Regions from separate parts of the Priestia sp. TSO9 genome, predicted to be linked through region 1. Evidence: a T-box and tRNA genes for the amino acid it is inferred to sense, from the RefSeq annotation. Region 1 holds a T-box; the other holds one or more tRNA genes.
The links. A T-box is a leader RNA that pairs with one kind of tRNA and senses whether it is charged. The one in region 1 lies ahead of LJC66_RS23740 (valine--tRNA ligase), so its partner is inferred to be a tRNA-Val.
Positions count from the first base shown of each region.

Region 2: it has a tRNA-Val gene. The T-box ahead of LJC66_RS23740 (valine--tRNA ligase) is inferred to sense a tRNA for this amino acid. The anticodon was not compared.

Region 1 is NZ_JAJEKD010000015.1:1,638,949-1,651,046, forward strand. It holds gene radC (RadC family protein) at 1-406, opposite strand, end outside; gene LJC66_RS23710 (Maf family protein) at 422-991, opposite strand; gene LJC66_RS23715 (SPOR domain-containing protein) at 1,102-2,175, opposite strand; gene LJC66_RS23720 (prepilin peptidase) at 2,294-3,049, opposite strand; gene LJC66_RS23725 (hypothetical protein) at 3,046-3,240, opposite strand; gene LJC66_RS23730 (DUF420 domain-containing protein) at 3,428-3,985, opposite strand; gene LJC66_RS23735 (bifunctional folylpolyglutamate synthase/dihydrofolate synthase) at 4,142-5,440, opposite strand; gene LJC66_RS23740 (valine--tRNA ligase) at 5,537-8,179, opposite strand; T-box leader at 8,262-8,506, opposite strand; gene LJC66_RS23745 (hypothetical protein) at 8,737-8,934, shown strand; gene ysxE (spore coat protein YsxE) at 8,946-9,995, opposite strand; gene spoVID (stage VI sporulation protein D) at 10,073-11,230, opposite strand; gene hemL (glutamate-1-semialdehyde 2,1-aminomutase) at 11,378-12,098, opposite strand, start outside.
Region 2 is NZ_JAJEKD010000009.1:131,381-143,478, forward strand. It holds gene LJC66_RS03530 (MurR/RpiR family transcriptional regulator) at 1-780, opposite strand, end outside; gene gnd (phosphogluconate dehydrogenase (NAD(+)-dependent, decarboxylating)) at 931-1,830, shown strand; gene gntK (gluconokinase) at 1,864-3,405, shown strand; gene LJC66_RS03545 (NCS1 family nucleobase:cation symporter-1) at 3,684-5,210, shown strand; gene LJC66_RS03550 (GntT/GntP/DsdX family permease) at 5,481-6,809, shown strand; gene LJC66_RS03555 (DUF1349 domain-containing protein) at 6,964-7,575, shown strand; gene LJC66_RS03560 (YitT family protein) at 7,614-8,234, opposite strand; gene LJC66_RS03565 (Lrp/AsnC family transcriptional regulator) at 8,407-8,856, shown strand; gene LJC66_RS03570 (arylamine N-acetyltransferase family protein) at 8,885-9,640, opposite strand; tRNA gene LJC66_RS03575 (tRNA-Val) at 9,905-9,976, shown strand; gene LJC66_RS03580 (DEAD/DEAH box helicase) at 10,145-11,590, shown strand; gene LJC66_RS03585 (copper homeostasis protein CutC) at 11,655-12,098, shown strand, end outside.

The DNA.
Region 1 (12,098 bases):
TGTTGAGGTATAAACAGACGAAATGCTCTTGAGACAGCACGCGCATTTCTTCCATCACATAATTAGCTCCGTCTTCAGGACCATGAATGGTATATCGCTGACTAGATTTCCGCTGTACAATCCTCTTACCTATTTCAATAGCCGCTATAATTTGAATCGCTTTTGCAGGTCCAATACCTTTAATATTCATCATTTCATCAAGCGATGCATGCTGCAAAAGTTGAAGACCTTCAAAATGCGTTAATATGCGATTGGAGAGCTGAAGAACAGATTCATCTTTGGTTCCAGTGCGCAGTAAAATAGCAATAAGCTCGTGGTTAGAAAGACTAGAAGCACCCATTGACACAAGGCGCTCTCGAGGTCTTTCATCTTGAGGAAAATCTTTAATTAACAATGATTGATCCAATTTCGCCACTCCTTTTTAGTAGACGAAACCGTATTGTTTTAGCTCACGTATTGTTCGGGAGAGCGGCAAGCCCACCACGGAGAAATAGTCTCCTTCGATTTTTTTAACTAGCGCAGCACCGAGACCTTGAATTCCATAAGAACCAGCCTTATCCATAGGCTCTCCTGACTCTACGTACTGTACGATTTCATCTTGTTCAATCGGCCAAAACTCTACATCTGTTTGTTCATAGAACGTATGAACTTTTGCATTTGATACGAACGCTACTCCAGTTAATACCTGGTGTTTTTGACCTGACAGCATCGTAAGTGTTTCAATCGCTTCTTGTTTCGTTTTTGGCTTTCCTAAAATACGATTGCCATATACCACAACTGTATCGGCACCTAGGACCATATCCTCTTTATGATGCGAAGCGACGTCCACTGCTTTTTGCCTAGCTAAATCCATTACTACCTCGGACGGAGTGTATGATGGATTGACGATTTCTTCAATTGTACTAACGTGAACGGTAAAGGGAATGTGAAGCTGCTGAAGTAATTCTTTTCGACGAGGAGAGCCTGAGGCTAAAATTAATGTTTGTTTCATACATCTCACCTTTGCATTTTGATTTAAAAAAGAAGGACACACCGTTATTTTAGCAATTTCATCTCCAAATGACAATAAACAAGTGAGGCAGCATTACACTACCTCACTCGTTAAGACGTTACAAGGCTTTCATACTGCTGAAGAGCTTTTAACACGTATCGCTGAGCAAGCCAAGCATCTTTACTGCTTTTATTGTCTTCATATGAAGAAAGAGAAGCCGCAGCTTTTTGAAGGGTGCTCACCATGGTTTTAATGTCTTCATTTGACGCTTCTTTCTGAACTTTTGTCAGCTCTTTTTTCAGAGATTTGATATCCGCTACCCGCTCTCCTTCAATCGCTTTAACAGATTGATCTAAAAGATTAGCCATAAACGGCTGCGCTGTTGTTATAACCGTTTGATCTTTTTCCCCTAATTCGCTAGTGGGCTTAATTTCATAAGACTTTACATATACATCTTTACCTTGTTGTTTATACGTTTTACTAAGCGCCTCCGCTTTTTCTTCTCCAGTGGCAGCACCAACGACCAGAGAATAGGTTTTAGGTGAAAAGATCTCGCCTGCTTGGTTCTCTTCTTTCCATTTATCCATTGCTTTGTTCGCAGCAGCTTTTGATGAAAAGGCACCTGCTTGTACAATGTAAAAGGAAAAAGGTTCTAAAGTAGAAGCAGCAGCTGACGTCCCCTTCGATTCCTGTTCGCTTTTCTTTTCAGCTTTACCAACACTTTCATTGGTAGAGGCTGTTTGAGCAGCTTTTTCTTCTTTCGTTTGCTCACTTGTTTGTGCTTTGCTTACAGGCTGTTCACTTCCTGTCATCATTTTCACACCGACCATACCAATGCCGCTGCCTATTCCGACTGCTAGCAGTACAATCACAGCTGTTCGTTTGATCACACCGCCGTTTACCGTTTTAATCGAAACATTTTTAGGATGTAATCGCGGCTTTTTCTTTTTTTCATTTCTTACATCTTCAATAAACACCACTTTATTTTCTTCCACATGAGAATCTTTGGATGACGGTTCCGGAAGAACCCACGTAAATTCGTCTTTTTCTGGCGCTTGTTCTTCCTTGGATTGACCATTGATTTTAATTGAAATCTTTCGTTCCTGCTTGTCCACTGCCCCACCGCCTTTAGTTAACGTAGTCTTAGTACCGGTTGCAAGCTGAGGTAAACCGACATAAAACATACACTTTTTTCCATGCTATCATAGAAGAAAAAAAAAATAACAAGACATTTGTCGTCTTGTTACAAAAGGTTTTCGCTATTTAGTTACAGAAATTTTAAATTTGTCGAAGACTTGAAGCTCAATAAAAATAGTTGCTAACATACCAATCTATCAATTCGTTTCCATGAAAATAAGCAGCGATTGTCCCTATAAAAATAAAAGGAACGAAAGGAATTGGTACACCTACCTTTGCCTTTTTCATTAATAACCCTCCTATACTAACGGTTCCGCCTATTAATATAGCTAAAAAAAGCGATAGCAAAACAAGCTTCACTCCAAGCACAATACCAATCAGACCATACAATTTAATGTCTCCTTCTCCAAGCCCTCCTCTGCTGAGAAATGCGATTAGAAAAAGGAGAAAAAATGCGATTCCTCCTCCCATTAAAGAATCACTCCACGAAGTTAATGGAATGAAAAGACGCTCAAGAAGAAAGATAGGCAAAAAGAAAAGCAGCACCTTATTTGGGACAATCATATAGGCTATATCTGAGACAACTATAATTGTTAAAAAAGAAACAAAGGTTAATATGACAATCAGTTCTAACGTCGTATTCAATCTAAAAACAGCATATACAAATAAACTTCCTGTCGAAAATTCTATGAATGGGTAGATGAAGGAGATTTTTTTGCGACACATACTACATTTTCCTGCATTTTTGATGTAGGAGACTATGGGAATTAATTGTTGTGGAGAAAGAACGTATAAACAGTGTGGACAATGAGATCTTGGAGACAAAATAGATTTTTTCTGAGGAATTCTAAGGCCTGCTACGTTATAAAATGAACCTAACGTGATGCCTGAAACAAATGCATAGAGATAAATTAAACTCATACTATTTCTTCCATATCAGGCGTCTTGTTTACTAATTGTAGATGTTCTTTTGAGTGAAGGAACGTATCTTTTTCCTTTAAATAGTTTCCAATAAACGGAATGAGAAAAGCTGCTAGAAGACCTATTATGATAACCAGTATGATCACGTTCATTAGAGAAATTCCTTTATTCCTCGCTGACAGTTTATTCATTTCAATATCTCTCCTTTATTGATTAGTATCAAACAGCTCCGTTATTAATAAACTGAATCATAGTACCCATAAAAGTCATATTCTGTATGCCTCCTTCCTTAAAACACACTTTTTATAGGTAATAAGGATTATACCATTAAAAACCAAAAACAGCATAAAAAAAAACGTCTGCAAAAGCAGACGTCTTTTAATAGTAAGGAGCCATAAATAAGTAGACAATTACACCTGTAAGACTTACATAAAGCCAGATTGGCATTGTCCATCGCACAATTTTTTTATGTTTTTCAACTTGCATTGTCCAGCCCCACACAAGTGCAAACAGTGCCAGCGGAACAATAATCGCTGCTAGGAAACTGTGTGTGATCAAAATGAAGAAGTAAATGGGACGAACGATTCCTTCTCCACCGAACGTAGCTGTTTCTGTAGAAATGTAGTGGAACGTTAAATATGAAACTAAAAAGAGCAGTGTGGAAGTGAATGCTGCTAAAATAAAACCTTTATGAGCATTGATATTTTTCCTGAAAATTGAAATCAACGCTGCAACTAAAAAAATAAATGTAAAACTATTCAAAATAGCATTTAACCGTGGAAAGATAGTCAAATCAAAACTTACTTTTCCTTGATAGCCAATGTTCGAAAAGAATAGCAGTAAAATAATAACATTCGCTATCACTGAAAAGGTAAGAATAATACCGGTAAAGTTTTTATTACTTTTCGGTACAATTTTTTCATTATTCTTACTCATGTTAACAATCTCCTTATTTAGTGATGTACATGTTTATTATATATCACTTACCTAGGGGGTGAAAGTGACAATACTTTGAACTTAGTGCTTCCTTATTATCCGTATCCTTTCCTCACATTATGTTAAAAGCAGCAAGATTTCACTTGCTGCTTTTGCTCATTTTAGAAGAAAAGCCCGCACTTCTGATATAAAATACAGAGAGCCCGTAATCACGACCATGTCTTGTTCCCCTGTCGCCTTTTCCTTTACGTAAGCAATTGCTTTTTTCCACTCCTCGTCCATATGCTTATTATGATGAGTACTCATCTCATAAAGCTCCCCAGCTGCGCGAGCACGAGGAAAGTCAAACGACGTAAATGTAATACTTGCAGCGATTGTTTCAAGCTCTTGGACCATTCGATCAGCGCTTTTATCATTTAAGCAGCTGAAAACTAAATGAATTTCTCGATCTTCATAATGAAGGCGTAAAGTAGATAACAAGCTATCAATGCCTTCTGCATTATGAGCCCCATCAATAATCGTTAAAGGATGCTCATTCACTATCTCAAAGCGGCCGTTCCACTTTGTATGCTGAATCCCTTTTATCATTTGCTCATTGGAGATAGAAAGCTTTTTCTTTTCTTTTAAATAACAAACGGCCATGAGAGCCAAAGCTGCATTTTTCACTTGATGATAGCCAAGCATATTTAATTTCACGTCTTCAAATATGCCATACGGCGTGTTTAACGCAAAGCCTTCCCCGTTTGCTAAGGGCTCATAGTTTTTAATGTCGAAATCTTTTCCTAACACAAATAACGAAGCCTGCTTTGACTTTGCTTCTTCAGTAATGACATCAAGCGCCTTTACTTGCTCTGCACCAGTAATAATAGGGACTTCTTTTTTAATAATCCCCGCTTTTTCTGATGCAATTTCTTCTACCGTATCACCTAGTATTGCCATGTGATCAAATCCAATGTTTGTAATAATACTCACCATAGGATTCACAATGTTTGTTGAGTCATACCGTCCTCCAAGCCCTGTTTCAAACACAGCATAGTCAACTGACTCATGATAGCCGAAATAAAGAAAAGCCATGACTGTAATCACTTCAAATTCCGTTGCTGATCCTAAACTTGTATGTTCTAGTCGCTCCACAACAGGCTTTATTTCCTGAACAAGAGCGGTCATTGCTTCATTTGAAATAGGCTGTCCATTCACGCTGATCCGCTCATTAAATGTTTCGATATAAGGAGAAGTAAAGGTTCCAACTTTATACCCTGCTTCTTCTAACATGTTTCGCAAATATGAAACGGTAGAACCTTTACCATTGGTCCCAGCAACATGAATAGCATTTAGGTTTTGCTGCGGAAAATCAAGCTGCTCTAGCATCCATTCCATTCGTTCTAACCCCGGCTTGATTCCAAAGCGAAGTCTGTTATGAATCCAATCAAGCGCTTCTTCATATGTCGTTATCATCTTTTATTCACCTTTCTTTTCCATCGCTATTATTATGTAGAGAAAAAGCGTCGCTATACAAGCCACGCTTTTTCTGTTGGTTCATTAACCCGTTGATTATCCGCGTAATTCAGCAATACGAGACTGAACAGCTTCGCGTTTTTCAACATAATCCTGCTCTTTTGCACGCTCTTCTTCTACTACTTTAGCAGGCGCTTTTGCAATAAAGCCTTGGTTGTTTAATTTCTTTTGTACACGTTCTACTTCTTTGTTTAACTTGTCGTATTCTTTTTCTAAACGCGCGATTTCCTCTTCGATATTAATTAAACCTTCAAGAGGTAAAATTAATTCTGCGCCTGTTACAACAGCAGTCATTGCTTTTTCATCTAATGAAACATCTGTTGAAATCACAAGCTCACTTGGATTACAGAAACGTTCTACATACGCACGGTTCTTTTCGAGCTGGCTTTGAATATTTTCATCTTTAGCTTTGATAAATAATTTTACTTGTTTGCTCATCGGCGTGTTCACTTCAGCACGAATGTTACGAACAGCACGGATAATATCTACAAGTAAACGCATATCGTTAGCTGCTTCTTTATCAGAAAGCTCAGGGCGTACTTCCGGCCATTTAGCTACTGTAATTGATTCGCCTTCATGCGGCAAGCTTTGCCAAATTTCTTCGGTAATAAACGGCATGAATGGATGTAAAAGTCGCATTGTGTTATCAAGTACATAAGCTAAAATTGAGCGAGTTGTCTTTTTAGCTGCTTCATCTTCTCCGTAAAGAGGAAGTTTAGCCATTTCAATGTACCAATCGCAGAAATCATCCCAAATAAAGTTATAGAGAATACGTCCAACTTCACCGAATTCATATTTGTCAGCTAATTTTGTTACGTGCTCAATCGTTTCATTTAAGCGCGTTAAAATCCATTTATCAGCAACAGACTTTTCGCCTGATAAATCAAGCTCTTCAAATGTGATGCCGTCCATATTCATTAATGCAAAACGAGAAGCATTCCAAATTTTATTTGCAAAGTTCCACGTCGCTTCGACTTTTTCAAAGCTGAAGCGTAAATCTTGTCCTGGTGAGCTTCCTGTAGATAAGAAGTAGCGAAGAGAATCTGCACCGTATTTCTCGATTACTTCCATTGGATCTACACCGTTACCAAGTGATTTACTCATTTTACGACCTTCAGCATCTCGTACAAGACCGTGAATGAGTACATCGTCAAACGGACGTTTACCCGTAAATTCAAGACCTTGGAAAATCATGCGAGATACCCAGAAGAAAATAATATCGTAGCCCGTTACAAGCACGTTTGTTGGGTAGTAGCGTTTGAAATCAGCTGCATCCACATCAGGCCAGCCCATTGTTGAGAATGGCCATAGCGCTGAACTGAACCATGTGTCTAATACATCTGAATCTTGTTCCCAGTTTTCGATATCTGCTGGAGCCTCATGATCTACGTATACTTCTCCAGTTTCTTTATGATACCAAGCTGGAATGCGGTGTCCCCACCAAAGCTGACGCGAAATACACCAGTCGCGAATATTTTCCATCCAGTGTAAGTATGTCTTTTCAAAACGATCAGGCACAAAGTTTACTTTTTCTTCTTGTTTTTGAAGATCTACTGCTTTATCTGCTAAAGGCTGCATTTTTACAAACCACTGAGTTGATAAATAAGGTTCAACAACGGCGCCGCTTCGTTCACTGTGACCTACTGAATGCATGTGGTCTTCAATGTTGAACAATACACCGTCTTCTTGAAGGTCTTTAACAATTTGCTTACGGCAAGCAAAACGATCCATTCCTTCATATTTACCTGCTTTGTCATTCATCGTACCGTCTTGATTCATCACTAAAATACGCTCTAAATTATGGCGGTTTCCAATTTCAAAATCGTTCGGGTCATGAGCAGGCGTAATTTTCACCGCACCAGAACCGAATTCCATATCTACATAATCATCGCCTACGATTGGAATTTCACGACCTACAATCGGAAGGACAACCTTTTTGCCGATTAAGTGCTTATAGCGATCATCTTCAGGGTGAACAGCTACAGCCGTATCTCCTAGCATTGTTTCAGGACGAGTTGTTGCGATTTCAATATGTCCAGAACCATCTGCCAACGGATAGCGCATATGATAAAACGCACCTTGTACATCTTTGTAAATAACCTCGATGTCTGAAAGAGCTGTTTTCGTAGCTGGATCCCAGTTAATAATATATTCTCCGCGATAGATTAACCCTTTTTTGTAAAGCGTTACGAATACTTCGCGCACTGCTTTAGAAAGGCCTTCATCAAGCGTGAAGCGCTCGCGTGAATAGTCTAAGCCAAGTCCTAGCTTCGACCACTGCTGGCGAATAAAGCTTGCATATTCTTCTTTCCATTTCCACGTTTCGGCTACAAAATTTTCGCGACCTAGATCGTAGCGGCTTTTCCCTTCGCTGCGAAGCTTTTCTTCTACTTTTGCCTGCGTTGCAATCCCCGCATGGTCCATGCCAGGAAGCCATAAAACGTCATAGCCTTGCATGCGCTTCATACGCGTTAAGATGTCTTGTAACGTTGTATCCCAAGCGTGGCCTAAATGCAGCTTACCCGTTACGTTTGGGGGTGGAATTACAATTGTATATGGCTCTTTTTCAGGGTCATTTGTTGCTTCAAAAAACTTCCCGTCTAACCAATACTGATAACGATTTTCTTCAACGGCTTTTGGATCATACTTCGTTGGAAGAGTCACTTCTTTTTCAGACATAATGTATACCTCCATAATATAAAGTTTCAGTCTTTAGAAACTGTGTAAAGCTTTTATAAACATAAAAAAACTCCTTTCCTAATAAAAGGACGAAAGGAGTTGATTTCGCGGTACCACCTTTTTTTATAGACGTATCCCGTTTGATAAGCCTATACACTTCATTTCATAACGGTTGATTAACCGGCTTTTTCTACTGAACTATGCAGCTGTTCAAAAAAGCTACTCATAGGCGACATTCCGAGTGCACATTCTTAAGAAATCTCACAGCAACTGATTTCTCTCTCTGAAAGACGAACATCCCGTACTCTTCCTATTCACTGTATTTATGTATGAATTTCTCTTAATTATACTATATGAAAAAATGTTGAATCGTCAATAATCTTCTCCATTTTTTTATGATTATATTCATAATTTTTTTGTTCTGCTCTTTATTTTTTCATTCGCTCGCTAATTTTGGAAATAAAATGAAGAGCCCACTAAAAAAAATGGCACCATTTCTTTCTTTTTTCATATACTTACTTTAACCTGGGCACGTGGATTGAAAGGGGCATGTACAAATGAAGAAACGAATAAATGTAAATTCGTATCAACTGCAGCGGTGGCTCAAAACAGCAGGAGCAGCTTGTGGACAGTTTATTGTTCCTTTAACAATTTTTCAAGGTATACGTACACTATTTTTTCCTACAACCTTTGATGTACTGTTGTTGGCACTGCTTGCCATACTAGCGGTTGCTTTATATTCCGACTGGATTTAAAAACCCAAGCGCTATTCGTTCGCTTGGGCTTGTGCAGCTGCTTCCGCTGCCATTTTTTTTTGCTGATCTACTTCAAATATTTTAATATTGAGCTGTTCAATGTTTTTCGTCAGCCAGTATGCTCGAATAAATGACTGCATATGTTCAAGCTCTGTTTTACTTTCTTTATGCTGCCTATATTGAACGATACACTGATACAGGGGCTCTGGAAACGCCAAATAACTGTGTAAAAGCAGCCGTTCCTCTTCTCTGAGAGCAAAATGTTTTTCATACGTACTAAACCACTCATAGCTGTCATAAGTCGTTACTGGGTATGTGCGAAGAGTCCGGAAATAAAATGAGACTAAATCATAAATAGGTGAAGCATCTTTTGCATGTTCAAAATTAATAAAAAAACCATTTCCCCGCTCGTCATAGATAAAATGTTTAGCCGATAGCTTTCCATGAGAAGTAACCAGCCGGATCTTTTCCTTTTCTTCCATTTCATCGTTCCACTGATCGAGCTTTCCAAAACCAAATTCAAGCGCTCTTGTCATTTCATAATAAAACGTACAGTAATGCAATTCAAACGGGGACATATAAACTTTCTTCTCACATTCTACTACATACTGCTTCAGCTCTTCCTGACGTTTTTCCCACGTTTCTTTCATCGATGTATAATGATTTTCTATATCTTCTTTTTTCACTTCTACTTCCTGCGCCGAAGCGCCGTGAAGCTTAGCAAGCTCTTGAAATAATTTATGATATCGAATATCACGCTCTTCGGCCGGATTATTTGGGAGCCACGGCATTAAGTAATACGAGCCGCTTTCATCTGAAACAATGGGCTGAGAACGCTTCGTTTGATAAATAGGGACAAATCCCATCCATCCTTTTTGATACACGTTCTGCAGCTTTTGAATGAAGTTTTGATTTCGTTCTTGATGATTCGCCATTTCTTTAAACGCAAACACGCCGGTTTTCGTATAGACTTTTTTTACTTTTCCGTAGTCTTCGATAAAGTCAACATCTAAGTCATATTCTTTTAACAATACTTTATAGTCTGCTACTGTCCGCTGCATCTATATTCTCCTTCCTCGTAAAAAATAAAGAAAACAGTTAAGACATTATATGCGTCAAAACTGTTTTCTTTCCGACTTTAACGAACGGGAATATTTAAGATGCTTCCTTCTTCCAGCTCATATTCATCTTCTAAATTATTTACTCGTAAAATGTTTTGTACATTCGTATTATAGCGGTTTGCTATCGTATCAAGCGAATCTCCGTCTTGAACAATACAAAGCTTCCACGTTGAAAAAGCTTCTTCTTCCCGCGAAAAGAGCTTTGTTAAATAAAGGGCGTTTTCATTTCGGCCGCTTTCATTTTCTTCTTTCCGAAATTCAACAATAATCTTTTCCTTTTCTTGTTCAACTTCTTCTTGCTCAGCCTCTTGTTGAACGTCAGCATACGTATTCAATTCACTAGCTTGCGATTCTTCGAAGCTTTCTTGCTCTTGACGAAGCTGAAACAGTTCAATCACGTTGTCTTCTCTTTCTTCCTCGATTTGGGCTTCTTTTTTCACTTCGACTTCAAATGGTTCATATGCTTCCTCTTCATATTCCACGACCTGCTCAGCACGAGATTCTTTTTTAAATACAGATGAAAAATAACTAGGGGGCTCTTCTGAATGATCTTCTTCAATAGCCTCTGCCTCTAAAAGTGCGGGAGCTTCACGATAGCTTACGTCAAACTCTTGTTCTTCTTGTTCTTCTTGTTCTTCTTGAGCAACGTTTTCAGTATATACCTCTTCAGCATCGTCCACTTCTTCATAGGAGACGATGTGCTGTTCCTCCGAAAACTCTTCCTCTTCCTCTTCTTCTCGTTCTTCATGCTGTTCTCCGTACAATCCTGTGATGGACAAGTCAGCCATTAGCTGCAGCTGATTTGTGCCTGGCAATTCATAATCAAATAAATCAATAGATACATATACGTCTTCAATACTTTGAATACGATTTTTAGGAATGGTAATATCAACAGGAAATTGATGTGATAATTCAGCCGTTCCGTCTTCACGGACAGAGATAGATTGCACTTGATTCTCATTTGTATATTCGCGTAACGAGTGCTCTCCCTCGTACGTTTCGTATTCACCTGTTAATTGTAATGCTCCTCGAATAGACACGTATTGGTCATATTCTTGAATAGATACTTGAGGCTCTAAGGAGATAGACAAAAGTTGTGAGACTTCCTGTCCTTTTTGAAACCATACTGATTCTTCTACGGAAAAACGCAGACATGATAAATTATCCTGCGACAAATTGTTCTCCCCCTTCCAACACCCGCCAGGTAATAGCGCGGTCATTAAAGATGTATGAACAAATAAATTAAAATATGTCTTTAAAACTAAAAAAGCTTACGGAATACTCCGTAAGCTTTGATATAAAAGACAATCTTATTTAGCTGTTTATCCACGCAACTTTGAAAAAGCTTTTTCAGCTGCTGCAATTGTATGTTCAATGTCTGCATCTGTATGAGAAGTTGATAAAAACATTCCTTCGAATTGAGAAGGAGGTAAAAACACGCCTTCATTAGCCATTTCACGATAGTAAGCTGCAAAATAATCTAAATTCGATGTTTTCGCTGTTTCGTAATTTATTACCTGTTCGTTTGTAAAGAAGAAACCGATCATTGAACCAGCTCGGTTTACCGTAAACGGCACATCATATTTTTCAGCTGCTGCCATCAATCCTTCTTCTAAGCGATCTGCTTTACGAATGAACTCATCGTAGGATTGAGGTGTCAGCTGCGTTAACGTCTCGTATCCAGCTGTCATCGCAAGCGGATTACCTGATAATGTACCTGCTTGATAAATCGGGCCGCTTGGTGCAACTCGCTCCATAATTTCAGCTTTACCGCCATAAGCACCTACTGGTAAACCGCCACCGATTACCTTTCCTAAGCAAGTTAAGTCAGGCGTAATGTTGTAGTATCCCTGTGCACAGTTGTACGCTACGCGGAACCCTGTCATTACTTCATCAAAGATGAGCAGTGAGCCATATTCTGATGTGATATCACGAAGCCCTTGTAAGAAACCTGGCTGAGGCGGTACCACACCCATATTTCCTGCTACCGGTTCAACGATTACTCCGGCAATGTCATCTCCGAATTCTTTAAAAGCATATTGT
Region 2 (12,098 bases), on a different contig from region 1:
CGCAATCATTACATTAACGTACAAAGCATCAATGAGGCTTAGCTGTCCAATTCTCGAGGCAAGAGCTTCAGATCGATATTCTGTTTCTTCTGAACTCGTATAAAGAGAAACATCGACATTTTGGCTTAATGGAGATTTTGGAAAACCGGTAATACCGATCGTTTTGGCACCGTTGGCTTTTGCTGTATTTAAAATGTTCATCGTGTCTTTATTTGTTCCAGAATGAGAAATCACTACCGCTACATCCTGTTTTGTTAATTGAGAAGCGGACATAAGCTGGAAGTGGGAATCAATAAATGCAAACGTTTTAATTCCTGTTCGAACAAATTTATGAAAAGCATCCATAGCCACTACGGAAGAACCGCCCGTGCCATAAAACTGAACTTTATCCGCCTTCATAAGAAGTTTGACGGCTTTTTCAATAGCGTTGCTTTCTAGTATTTGTAATGTATTTTCAAGCGTTCGCACATTGGAGCGAAAGATTTTTTCAGCAATCGTTTTTTCATTATCCGTTTCAGCAATTTCCTCGTGAATCTGCTGAATAGGCGTCATAATTTCAGCAGCCAGCGCTATTTTCATCGCTTGATAGCCCTTGAAGCCAATTCGTTTACAAAAGCGAAAGACTGTTGCATCAGCTACATTTAAATCGTCTGCTACTTCATTAATGGTACTGTGAATAATTTGTTCCGGCTGTTCTAAAATATAATTTGCTATTTTTTTCTCTTTTTCACTGAATCTAGCATAGTGAGAACGAATTTTTCCTAAGCAATTTTGCGTCATAACTGATGTTCCTTTCCACGAATTTAGTAGTAAAAAGAGTATAGCACAAAAATATGAGTGAAAAAAATTTTCTTGTAAACGATTGCAAAATGAAAAATAATTCGTATAATGGAGGTAATGTGAAATTTTTTTTCAAAGGGAGTTTGTAAAATGAAAATTGGATTAATCGGTTTAGGAAAAATGGGATATAATTTATCATTAAATTTAATGGACAACCATCATGAAGTAGTAGCTTATGATGTAAATAAAGAAGCGGTAGAAAAACTTTCAAATGAAGGAGCAACCGGCGCCTTTACTGTTGAAGAGTTAGTTAATGAACTTCTTCCTTCACCTAAAGTTGTATGGATTATGGTTCCGGCTGGAGAAGTAACGGAAAATGTTATTACGGAACTAAAAGAACTTCTGTCAGAAGGAGATATTATAATAGATGGAGGAAACTCTAATTATAAAGAATCTGTTCGACGTGCTCATGATCTTCAGGAAAAAGGTATTTACTTCTTTGATGTAGGGACAAGCGGCGGAATGGAAGGCGCAAGAAACGGAGCGTGTACAATGATCGGTGGAGATGCGGAAGTATTCCGTACAATTGAACCGGTTTTTAATGATATTTGCGTAGAAAATGGATTTATGTACGCAGGTAAAAGCGGAAGCGGTCACTTTTTAAAAATGGTTCACAATGGTGTAGAATATGGAATGATGCAATCCATTGCTGAAGGATTTGAAGTTCTGGAAAAAAGTCAGTTTGATTTCGACTATGAAGCCGTAGCACGCGTTTGGAATAACGGATCTGTTGTTCGTTCTTGGTTGATGGAACTAACGGAAAATGCGTTTTCAAAAGATCCTAAACTAGACAGTATTAAAGGAGTCATGCAGTCTTCTGGCGAAGGGAAATGGACCGTAGAGACTGCTCTTGATCTTCAAACGGCAACTCCTGTTATTGCTTTATCGTTAATGATGCGCTATCGTTCATTAGAGGAAGATACATTTACAGGAAAAGTTGTAGCAGCACTTCGAAATGAATTCGGCGGTCACGGTGTTGTAAATAAGTAAAGTAGTAAAGTAGTAAAGTAGGGGGACAGCAGCATGAGCAAAAAATATGCAATAGGTGTAGATATCGGAACAACGAGTACAAAGTCTGTATTGTTTTCAGTAGACGGTACAGTCATTGCAAATCATGGGATTGAGTATCCATTATACTCGCCGACGCCCGCGATGGCTGAGCAAGATCCTGAAGAAATTTTTCAAGCAGTTGTACGTACAATTCAAACGGTTGTAAAAACGAGCGATGTAAAACCTGAGGATATTTTATGCGTTTCATTCAGCTCAGCTATGCACAGTGTTATTGCCGTTGATCAGCAGGGAAAACCGCTGACAAAATGTATCACGTGGGCAGATAATCGAAGTGCAGAATGGACGGAAAAAATTAAAAATGAATACAATGGTCATGAGATTTATTTGCGTACGGGTACGCCTATTCATCCTATGTCGCCGCTTTCTAAGCTAACATGGCTTTCTAATGAACAGCCTGAATTAGTGAAAGGAACACATAAGTTCATTTCGATTAAAGAATATGTATTCTTTAAGTTGTTTAACGAATATGTTATCGACTATTCGATTGCATCAGCAACGGGTTTGTTTAATCTGAAAAATCTTGCGTGGGATGAAGAAGCACTTAAAGTAGCAGGTGTTACAACCGATCAGTTATCCACTCCTGTTTCAACACTGCATCAGTTAAAAGGGTTAAACCCAGCGCTTGCAGTTGACATGCATTTACTTCCAGATACGCCTTTTATTGTAGGCGCAAGTGACGGTGTATTATCAAATTTAGGCGTAAATGCAATTGAACCAGGCGTTGTTGCTGTGACAATCGGGACAAGCGGAGCTATTCGAGCAGTGACTGACAAGCCAGTAGTCGATCCGAAAGGTCGTATTTTCTGTTATGCGTTGACAGAAGACCACTGGGTAATTGGCGGCCCTGTAAATAACGGAGGTATGATTTTTAGATGGGCTCGCGATCAGTTTGGAGCGTCCGAAGTAGAAACAGCTAAACGCCTTGGAAAAGATCCGTATGAAGTATTAACGGATATTGCAGCTTTAGTGAAACCAGGAGCGGACGGCTTATTGTTTCACCCTTACCTTTCAGGAGAGCGTGCGCCGCTTTGGGATGCAAATGCGAAAGGTTCATTCTTTGGCCTAGGTTTGCATCATAAAAAAGAACATATGATTCGTGCTGTATTAGAGGGCGTTATTTTTAACTTGTATACGGTGTTATTGGCACTTGAAGAGTTAATTGGAGAGCCTACAAAGATTCAGGCAACAGGCGGATTTGCACGTTCCGCACTTTGGCGTCAAATGATGGCAGATATTTTTAACCAAGAAGTATCCGTGCCGGAGAGTTTTGAAAGTTCATGTCTAGGAGCAGTTATCCTTGGCTTATATAGCCTTGGCGAAGTTGACTCATTAAACGTTGTTTCTGATATGGTTGGAGCGACTAATCATCATTATCCAATCAAAGAAAACAGTGAAGTATATAAAGAGTTAACGACTATCTATATTCGTTTGGCTCGCTTATTTAAAGAAGAGTACGAAAGCATTACGGCTTTTCAAAAAAAATACGTACATTAATATCCAAAATCATCGCTTGAAGCTTTCAAGCGATGATTTTTTGTGTGTTAGGTTATCTAACAATCAAAAGAGTTGACACTACACAATATATAAAAGTTACCTCAAATAATGTTACAATTTGTCCAGTGTATCCCCGTTTCGCATTAAATATAATAAGGGATAACGTTAGTATTTATCACATACTAGAAGGAATCGTCACAAACGCCTTTATATTTCAGAAAATTCAAACAAAATTTGTTTTTTGGAATGAACTTATTTTATGAAAAGGGGTTTTATGGATGAAAACACAAATTGAGCAAGATGGAATTGTGACGCTCACAGATGAGACGCACAATCAGCTGAGCGGCAGTGACCTTTGGAATGAGGATTTACGTCCGACTACGATGAAAGAGCATTCTTGGAAAGGAGTTAACTTTGCCACGCTTTGGATTGGGATGTGTCTGTGTATTCCGGCTTACACAATGGCGAGCGGAATGATGACGCTTGGAATGAACTGGTGGCAAGCAATTGGTACAATCTTTTTAGGAAATGTTATTGTTCTTATTCCTATTTTGCTTAATTCTCACGCTGGAACCAAGTTTGGCATTCCTTATCCAGTATTTGCCCGCCTGTGGTTTGGAGATAAAGGAGCACATATCCCAGCACTGGCTAGGGCCATTGTGGCTGCTGGGTGGTTTGGAATTAATACATGGATTGGAACGGAAGCAATTGATACACTTTTAAGCGCTTCGTTTTCGTCTTGGAATGGTTTAGCTGGTCATACAGCCATTGTATTTGCTCTTTTTTGGCTTTTAAATGTAGGAGTAGCATATAAAGGACCGCAAGCGATTAAAGTATTAGGAGCGATTGCTGCTCCGGTTATTGGTATTTCAGCTATTATTCTTTTTATATGGGCTTATACCAACTCGGGAGGGTGGGGCCCCATTTTATCTGCGCCTTCTAAATTTACATCAACCAGAGAATTTCTAGCCATATTTTTCCCTGCTTTAACCGGAGTCATTGCCTTTTGGGCGACGCTCGCTTTGAACATTCCTGATTTTTGTCGATATGCTAGAAGTCAGAAATCTCAAATGGTTGCGCAAACTTTTTCCTTGCCGTTGACGATGAGTATTTTTTCATTTATTGGAATTGCTGTTACCTCAGCAACAATCGTTATATTTGGAGAAGCTATTTGGGATCCAGTGGCGTTAGTAGCTAAATTCCCTCCATTTATCATTTTCTTAGGAACAATCGTTATCGTGCTTTCTTCTTTAACGATTAATGTGGGAGCAAATATTGTCGCGCCAGCCCGTGCAATTGAGAATCTGAATCCAAAGAAAATCACGTTTGCGATGGGGGCGCTAGTGACCGGTATTTTTGCTATTTTACTTCAGCCATGGTACATCATGTCTAATTTCGGGAACTATATTTTCGGCTGGCTTGGAACATACGGAGCGCTGCTTGGCCCTATAGACGGCATCGCCATTGCTGACTACTGGCTTGTAAGAAGGAGACAGATGGCATTAAAGGATCTATATGAGGTAAACGGTCGTTACAGTTACTCAACAGGTTTTAATAAAAACGGTATTTATGCATTAGTAATTGGCGTGGCCATACCCGTTTTAGGCTTACTGATTCCTGGACTGCGCTTTTTATGGGATAATGCCTGGACATTTGGTCTATTCATTTCTATCATTGTTTACACGTATCTCATGAGAGAAGATAAAAGTGTATTAGCGCCGGGGGAATATGAAGAAATAACGTTAAAAATAAGCGAAAAACCGATTATCGACAGTCAAACAGCTGATCCAACCATCACCAAATAAATAAGGTAAATCCAATCATTAACATGATTGGATTTTTTTATGTGTTAAAACTGTATGGAAGAAAATTGATAAAATTTTTTTGAGTTTTTTTATTGATTTAAGAATTTTTTTTTCATATAATTTAAGTAATAAAAAAATGAAATCGTTTTCTAAATTAATTAATGTAAACGATTTCGATAATTGGAACTTATTTTTTAAAAAATTCACAGGGTGTAGAGCTTTTTTGCTACATAGAGAAAGCGTTTACTTAAAGGGAAGGTGGAAAGCAAGATGGATGCATACTTATTAGCTATTACAGTTGCCGCAATTGTTATTGTTATTGTAGGTGTTTCAGTTTTTAAATGGCATGCGTTTATTAGTTTAACGGTTGCGAGTTTGTTTTTGGCAATTGCTTCTGGGTTATCAATGGATAAAATTGTTGGCGCTTACGAAACGGGAGTGGGCGGTGTTTTAGGCCACTTAGTAGGAATTTTAGCGCTGGGAACGATTTTAGGTAAGCTGATGGCCGATTCAGGTGCCGGCATGCAGGTAGCGGATTATTTCGTAAGAATATTCGGTGTGAAAAGACTGCCATGGGCGATGCTAGTAGCAGGTTTCATTATTGGTATTCCTGTTTTCTTCGAAGTAGGAATTTTAATTCTACTGCCTTTAGTTATTTCCATTCATAAAACAACAAAACAAAATATATTATTGATTGCTCTGCCGGTTATTGCAGGATTATCAATTGTTCACGGTCTCGTTCCTCCTCATCCAGGAGCGATGGCAGCTATTAGTATTTACGGAGCAAATACGGGAAAAGTGCTTTTATACGCATTAATCATTTCAATTCCAGCTGCAGTTATCGCTGGACCAGTTTTTGCAAAATGGGTTCACAAACGAGTGATTCCAGAAGGAGAACCTGATCTAATTCGTATTACGACAACATCAAAAGATCTTCCTGGTACAGGCGTTTCATTTTTTGTCATTTTACTGCCCGTTCTATTAATGATCTTAGCAGCTATAGCACCTGTTATTAACGGATTGCCAAGCGGCGTAGTGAAGTTTGTAGAATTAATAGGAAGTCCATTAATTGCACTTTTAATTGCTTGTTTTGCAGCGTTTTATCTGCTTGGAAAACGTCAAGGTATGACAAAAGATGTGATTAAAAAACTAACGGAAGAATGTTTGCTTCCTGTAGGATCTATTGTCTTAATTATTGGTGCAGGGGGTGGCTTCAAACAAGTATTAATCGATAGCGGAGTAGGCACAACGATTGGTCAAATGTCTGAACATCTATCTCTATCACCACTTGTACTTGCATTTTTAATTGCTGGATTAATCCGTATTGCTACAGGTTCAGCAACAGTTGCATTAACAACAGCGGCTGGTATTGTCTCACCAATCATTGAGCACATGTCCGGTGTTAACTTAGAACTGCTTGTTATCGTTACGGGTGCGGGTTCACTAATGTTCTCTCACGTTAATGATGCTGGCTTCTGGATGGTGAAGGAGTATTTAGGATTAACAGTGAAAGAAACGTTCAAAACATGGACCGTTCTGGAAACGCTTCTATCCTTTATTGCTTTTGCGGGAGCACTTATTCTAAATGCATTAATTTAAAAATAAGACTCTTTTACTCTATGTAAAAGAGTCTTATTTTTTTATGAAAGAAAAGAATTTACAAGAAAAATAATCAAAATATTTTATTTATTCGTTAAATTATGGCAAAATAGAAATAGAAGAATAATAGCTTCTAAGAAGGGAATGACAGAGAGTGAGTAATCAACTAGTATTTTTCACAAACTTTTCAGAAGGAAAATTAGATTCAGACGTTTCTTGGTATTGTCCACCAGCTCAATTTCAAATTGACACAGAAACGAATCGATTAGTGATTAAAACAGACGCTAAAACGGATTTTTGGCAGCGTACTCATTATGGCTTTGAAGCGGACAATGGACACTTTCTTTACCGTGAAGTAGAAGGCGACTTTGAAATCATGACAAAGGTGCATACATATCCAGTTAATCGCTACGATCAAGCAGGTCTCATGATTCGTGTATCAAAAGATACGTGGATCAAAACGTCAGTTGAATACAATCCCGATGGTCCTAACCAATTAGGAGCAGTCGTAACCAACCAGGGCTTCTCAGATTGGTCCAGTCAAAATTTTACTCAAAACAAATCAGCGCTTTATTTTAAAATTCAGCGTAAAAACGATGATTACACCGTTTGTTATTCAAGTGATGGAGATTCTTGGACTCAGCTCCGACTCGCTCACTTATTGAACTCAACCAAAGAACCTGTTCAAGTTGGTATTTATGCCTGTAGTCCTCAAGGAGAAGGGTATGAAGCCCAATTTGATTTTATAAAAGTAGAAAAAATGTAAATAAAAACCACGATTTAGCCGTAGCTAAATCGTGGTTTTTATTTAGAAAGCGCATTATCTAAAGGCTGTGTGGCAGAAGTGGATGTTGGTCGATTGTGTAAAGCAATCTTTTGTTTGAAGTAGCTGATAACAAAACCTGTAATCGCAATGGACATAATCGAGAAAATTCCTTTTGAAAGTCCAATTGAATACATGCTCGACAGCACGACAAGGAAATCAAATGAAAAATTCACTTTTCCAGGATCCCAACCGAATTTTCGCTGCGCGAATAACGCTAGAATATTAGCACCGCCGAGAGAAGCTCCGTTCATAAATAAAATGGATAAGCCAAGGCCGGCAATTAGTCCGCCCGTAACAGCACCCATCAGGCTAGGAAGTGTAAAAGAAGGAAGCAAGTGATCGAGTGAAGTGAGAAGCGATAGTAAAGACACTGATCCTATAGTTGTGGCGGTAAATTTCCATCCTATTTGAAAGAAGGAAAAGAGATAAAAAGGAATATTAATGAGAAAAAAGATCACCGCAAACGATAAGGGAAAGGCATATGACAAGCTAAGAGACAGACCAGCTGTTCCCCCCGTCACTACGTGAGAGTGCCGCAAGATAAGAACACCAATACTTGCAATCGTACATCCAAGAATAATCCATAAAACTTTTCGCATAAATAAACCCCTTTGTTTGTCTTTTCTGAATTTTCATTTTCAATTATCTACTTTAATGATAGGATATTAAATAAAGAAAACACATGTATAAATGAAGGAAATAATACTTGTTCTGTTATCAACTTGAATAAAGATTTTATTTATTATATTCATTTTGAAAGGAAAGGTTTGGATGGATCAAATCGATGCACAACTATTGTCTATTTTGCAAAGGGACGGACGTATGACGATTAGTGATTTATCAAAAAAGCTGGCTTTTAGCCGTCCAAGTGTATCAGAAAGGCTGCAGCGTCTTCAGGAACGAGGGGTGATCCAGCGTTTCAGCGCTACGGTGTCTCCGAAAGCTTTAGGAAGAGATACACAGCTATTTATTCAAGTAAGCGAATTAAAAAGAAAACCAGAGGAATTTGAAGACTTTATTGAGCAAAATGAAGACGTGCTTGAATGTCATCGCGTAACGGGGCCGGTTTCTTACTTTATCAAAGCAGCCGTGTCTGGAATGGATGGACTTAGAATGCTCGTGGATGAACTGATTCCTTATGGAAATGTGAATACCTCAATTATTTTAAAGTCTCCTGTAGAAAACAGGATGATTACCCCTATAAAAAAACCGGCCCCATAAGAGGCCGGTTTTTTTGTGTAAGGACATATTAATAAAATCCTTTAATAATATAAAAATGATTTTGTAAAATATCAGGTATTTCTTCTTCTGAAACGTTCCTTTTCGTCTTTTTCCCGCCATCTGTTACAGTTAGCGTTTCACCAGAGAGGGTAATGCGCCCTGTAGGGGTTGCGATCGTAACAAGACGTTTGTGTACAAACGGAGAATCAGCTGACGTTTGATTGAACTCACACATCGGAGTAAAGTCAGTCAGTTTTTTAGGAATAGTAGACACACGGTAGAGTGTTTTCCATACACTATCTTCCCATCGCTGCAAATCATACATATGCTCAGCAACGTTTGTCATACGATAAGAGCCGCTTACATCTCTTACTACTTCGCCATTTAAAGGCATTGGTTTGCGCACAGAATCTCCAAATCCAACGTCTACGATGTAAGACTGATTTTCAATCGTCACAAGGTTTGTAGCGTGACTTCCTTCAATGGTCCACGTGCCATCGGGTTTTTTGACGGTAGCTGAAGCGTAAGAGACTTCATATCCGCTTTCTTTTAACAGCCAGCCAAATAGACCGTTTAATTCGTAGCAAAATCCTCCACGTAAATTTACAATTACTTTTTGAAAAATTCGTTCTAAATCAATTACAATAGGGGTTTGAGACAGAACATCTAAGTTCTCAAAAGGAACATGAAGCATGTGTTTGTTCTGTAAAGCAGCTAAGCTTTCGTACGTTGAGCTATCCGGTTTCTTAGCTAAAAACCGACTAAAATAATAATTAATATTCATCAAATGCACCTCTTAGTAAATCATTTCTCTCTATCTTTAGCAGAACGTTCATGTAACAGCGCTTTTTCGATTGTCTCTTTGGAAGCGAATCCTTGAAGTACACGGCTGTCAATTTTTAAAGTTGGTACTTTCATCCCGTCACGCTCCTTTAGGGCATGTTTTTATTTTATCAAAAGTAAAGACGATCCTTCCAACTTGGGAACTGCGGAAAAATAGTTGACAAAATTGGATAACTCTTTCTATAATATAGTCAATACATATCACGAGCGATTAGTTCAGTGGGAGAATACATCCTTGACAGGGATGGGGTCGGGGGTTCGAATCCCTCATCGCTCATACCAAAGCCGTTTTCTTATTAATAAGAGAGCGGCTTTTCTCTTTTGTTTGACAAATCAATGCTACATTAAATCTTGAGCGCGTATAGAAGAATTAAAGTATAATGAAACATAGTGCATCAGGTCATGATAAAGATAATCACTAATTTAAAATAAATGAGGGTACAAAATGAATCAAAGAAGTTTTAGTCAATATGGTCTTAGTGACAAGGTAGCTAAGGCGCTTTCTAGCCTGCAATACAATCATCCCACGGAAGTACAAAGCAAGGTGCTCCCTATTGCACTAGAAGAAAGAGATATGGTCGTGAAGTCTCAAACAGGAAGTGGAAAAACGGCTTCCTTTGGCATTCCACTGTGTGAATTAGTTAACTGGGAAGAAAATAAGCCCCAGGCCTTAGTGTTAACACCTACACGAGAGCTGGCTGCGCAGGTAAAAGAAGATATTACAAATATCGGCCGTTTTAAGCGAATTAAAGCAGCAGCTGTCTATGGGAAATCACCGTTTGCCAAGCAAAAAGTAGAATTAAAGCAAAAAACACATATTGTTGTAGGTACGCCTGGACGAGTGCTTGATCATATAGAAAAAGAAACGCTTGCATTAGAGAAAATTCGTTATTTGGTTATTGATGAAGCAGATGAAATGCTAAATATGGGTTTTATTGACCAAGTAGAAGCAATTATTCAACATCTTCCTAGTGAGCGTGTAACGATGCTTTTCTCCGCTACCCTTCCTGAAGATATTGAAGAGCTTTCTCGCAAGTATATGAAAAAGCCAGTTGATGTTGAAATCAAAGCAAATGGATTAACGACAAGTACGATTGACCATTCTGTTATATCAGTAGAAAACGAACGTAAATTTGAACTGCTGAAAGACGTAACCACAGTAGAAAACCCAGACAGCTGCATCATTTTTTGCCGCACACAAGAGCAGGTAAATACGCTGTTAGATGATTTAGATGATCTTGGGTATCCTTGTGATAAAATTCACGGGGCAATGGTACAAGAAGACCGTTTTGAGGTTATGAATGATTTCAAAAAAGGTAAATTCCGCTATTTAGTGGCGACAGATGTAGCTGCGAGAGGCATTGATATTGATAATATCACACACGTTATTAACTACGATCTTCCGTTAGAAAAAGAAAGCTACGTTCACCGTACAGGAAGAACGGGACGCGCCGGTAAAAAAGGGAAGGCTATCACATTTGTAACGCCTTATGAAGAGAGAATGCTATCGGAAATTGAAGAATATATCGGTTTTTCAATTCCAACATCTACTCCTCCTTCTAAAGAAGAAGTACAGCAGGCAGCATCCGCTTTTACTGAAAAAATCAATGAGCGTCCAGAAGTTAAAAAGGACAAAAGCGAGTCATTAAATAAAGACATTATGAAGCTGTATTTTAACGGAGGAAAGAAAAAGAAAATTAGAGCGGTTGATTTTGTGGGAACAATTGCGAAATTAGACGGAGTAACCGCAGACGATATTGGAATTATTACGATCCAAGAAAATGTCTCTTATGTAGAGATTTTGAATGGAAAAGGTCCAAAAGTGTTACAAGCAATGAAAAACAAAACGATTAAAGGAAAGAAATTAAAAGTTCATAAAGCGATTAAATAGCAAAAGGAAGTCCATCTTTTTAAAGATGGGCTTTATTTATAGAGTCAATAAAGGAGTTAAAAGTATGAAGTACATAAAAGAAGCCTGTGTAGAAGGGTATGAGCAGGCAAAAAAAGCAGAAAAGCTAGGAGCAGACCGCATTGAATTGTGTGACAATCTCAGTCAAGGAGGCACTACGCCAAGTTACGGCACCATTGAATATGCAAGCGAACATCTTGATACAGATATCAACGTAATTATTCGCCCAAGAAGCGGTGATTTTATATATTCCGAAGCAGAATTTCAAATTATGAAAAAAGACGTTAAAGCATGTAAAGACCTTGGAGTAAACGGAGTAGTATTCGGCATTTTAACAGAAGAAGCTGAAATCGATTACGGACGCACTAAAGAGTTAATAGCAGAAGCTCGTCCTTTAAGCATTACATTTCATATGGCATTTGATGAGATTAAAGATAAATACAAAGCCATTGATATACTTATTGAATTGGGAGCAGACCGTATTTTGACC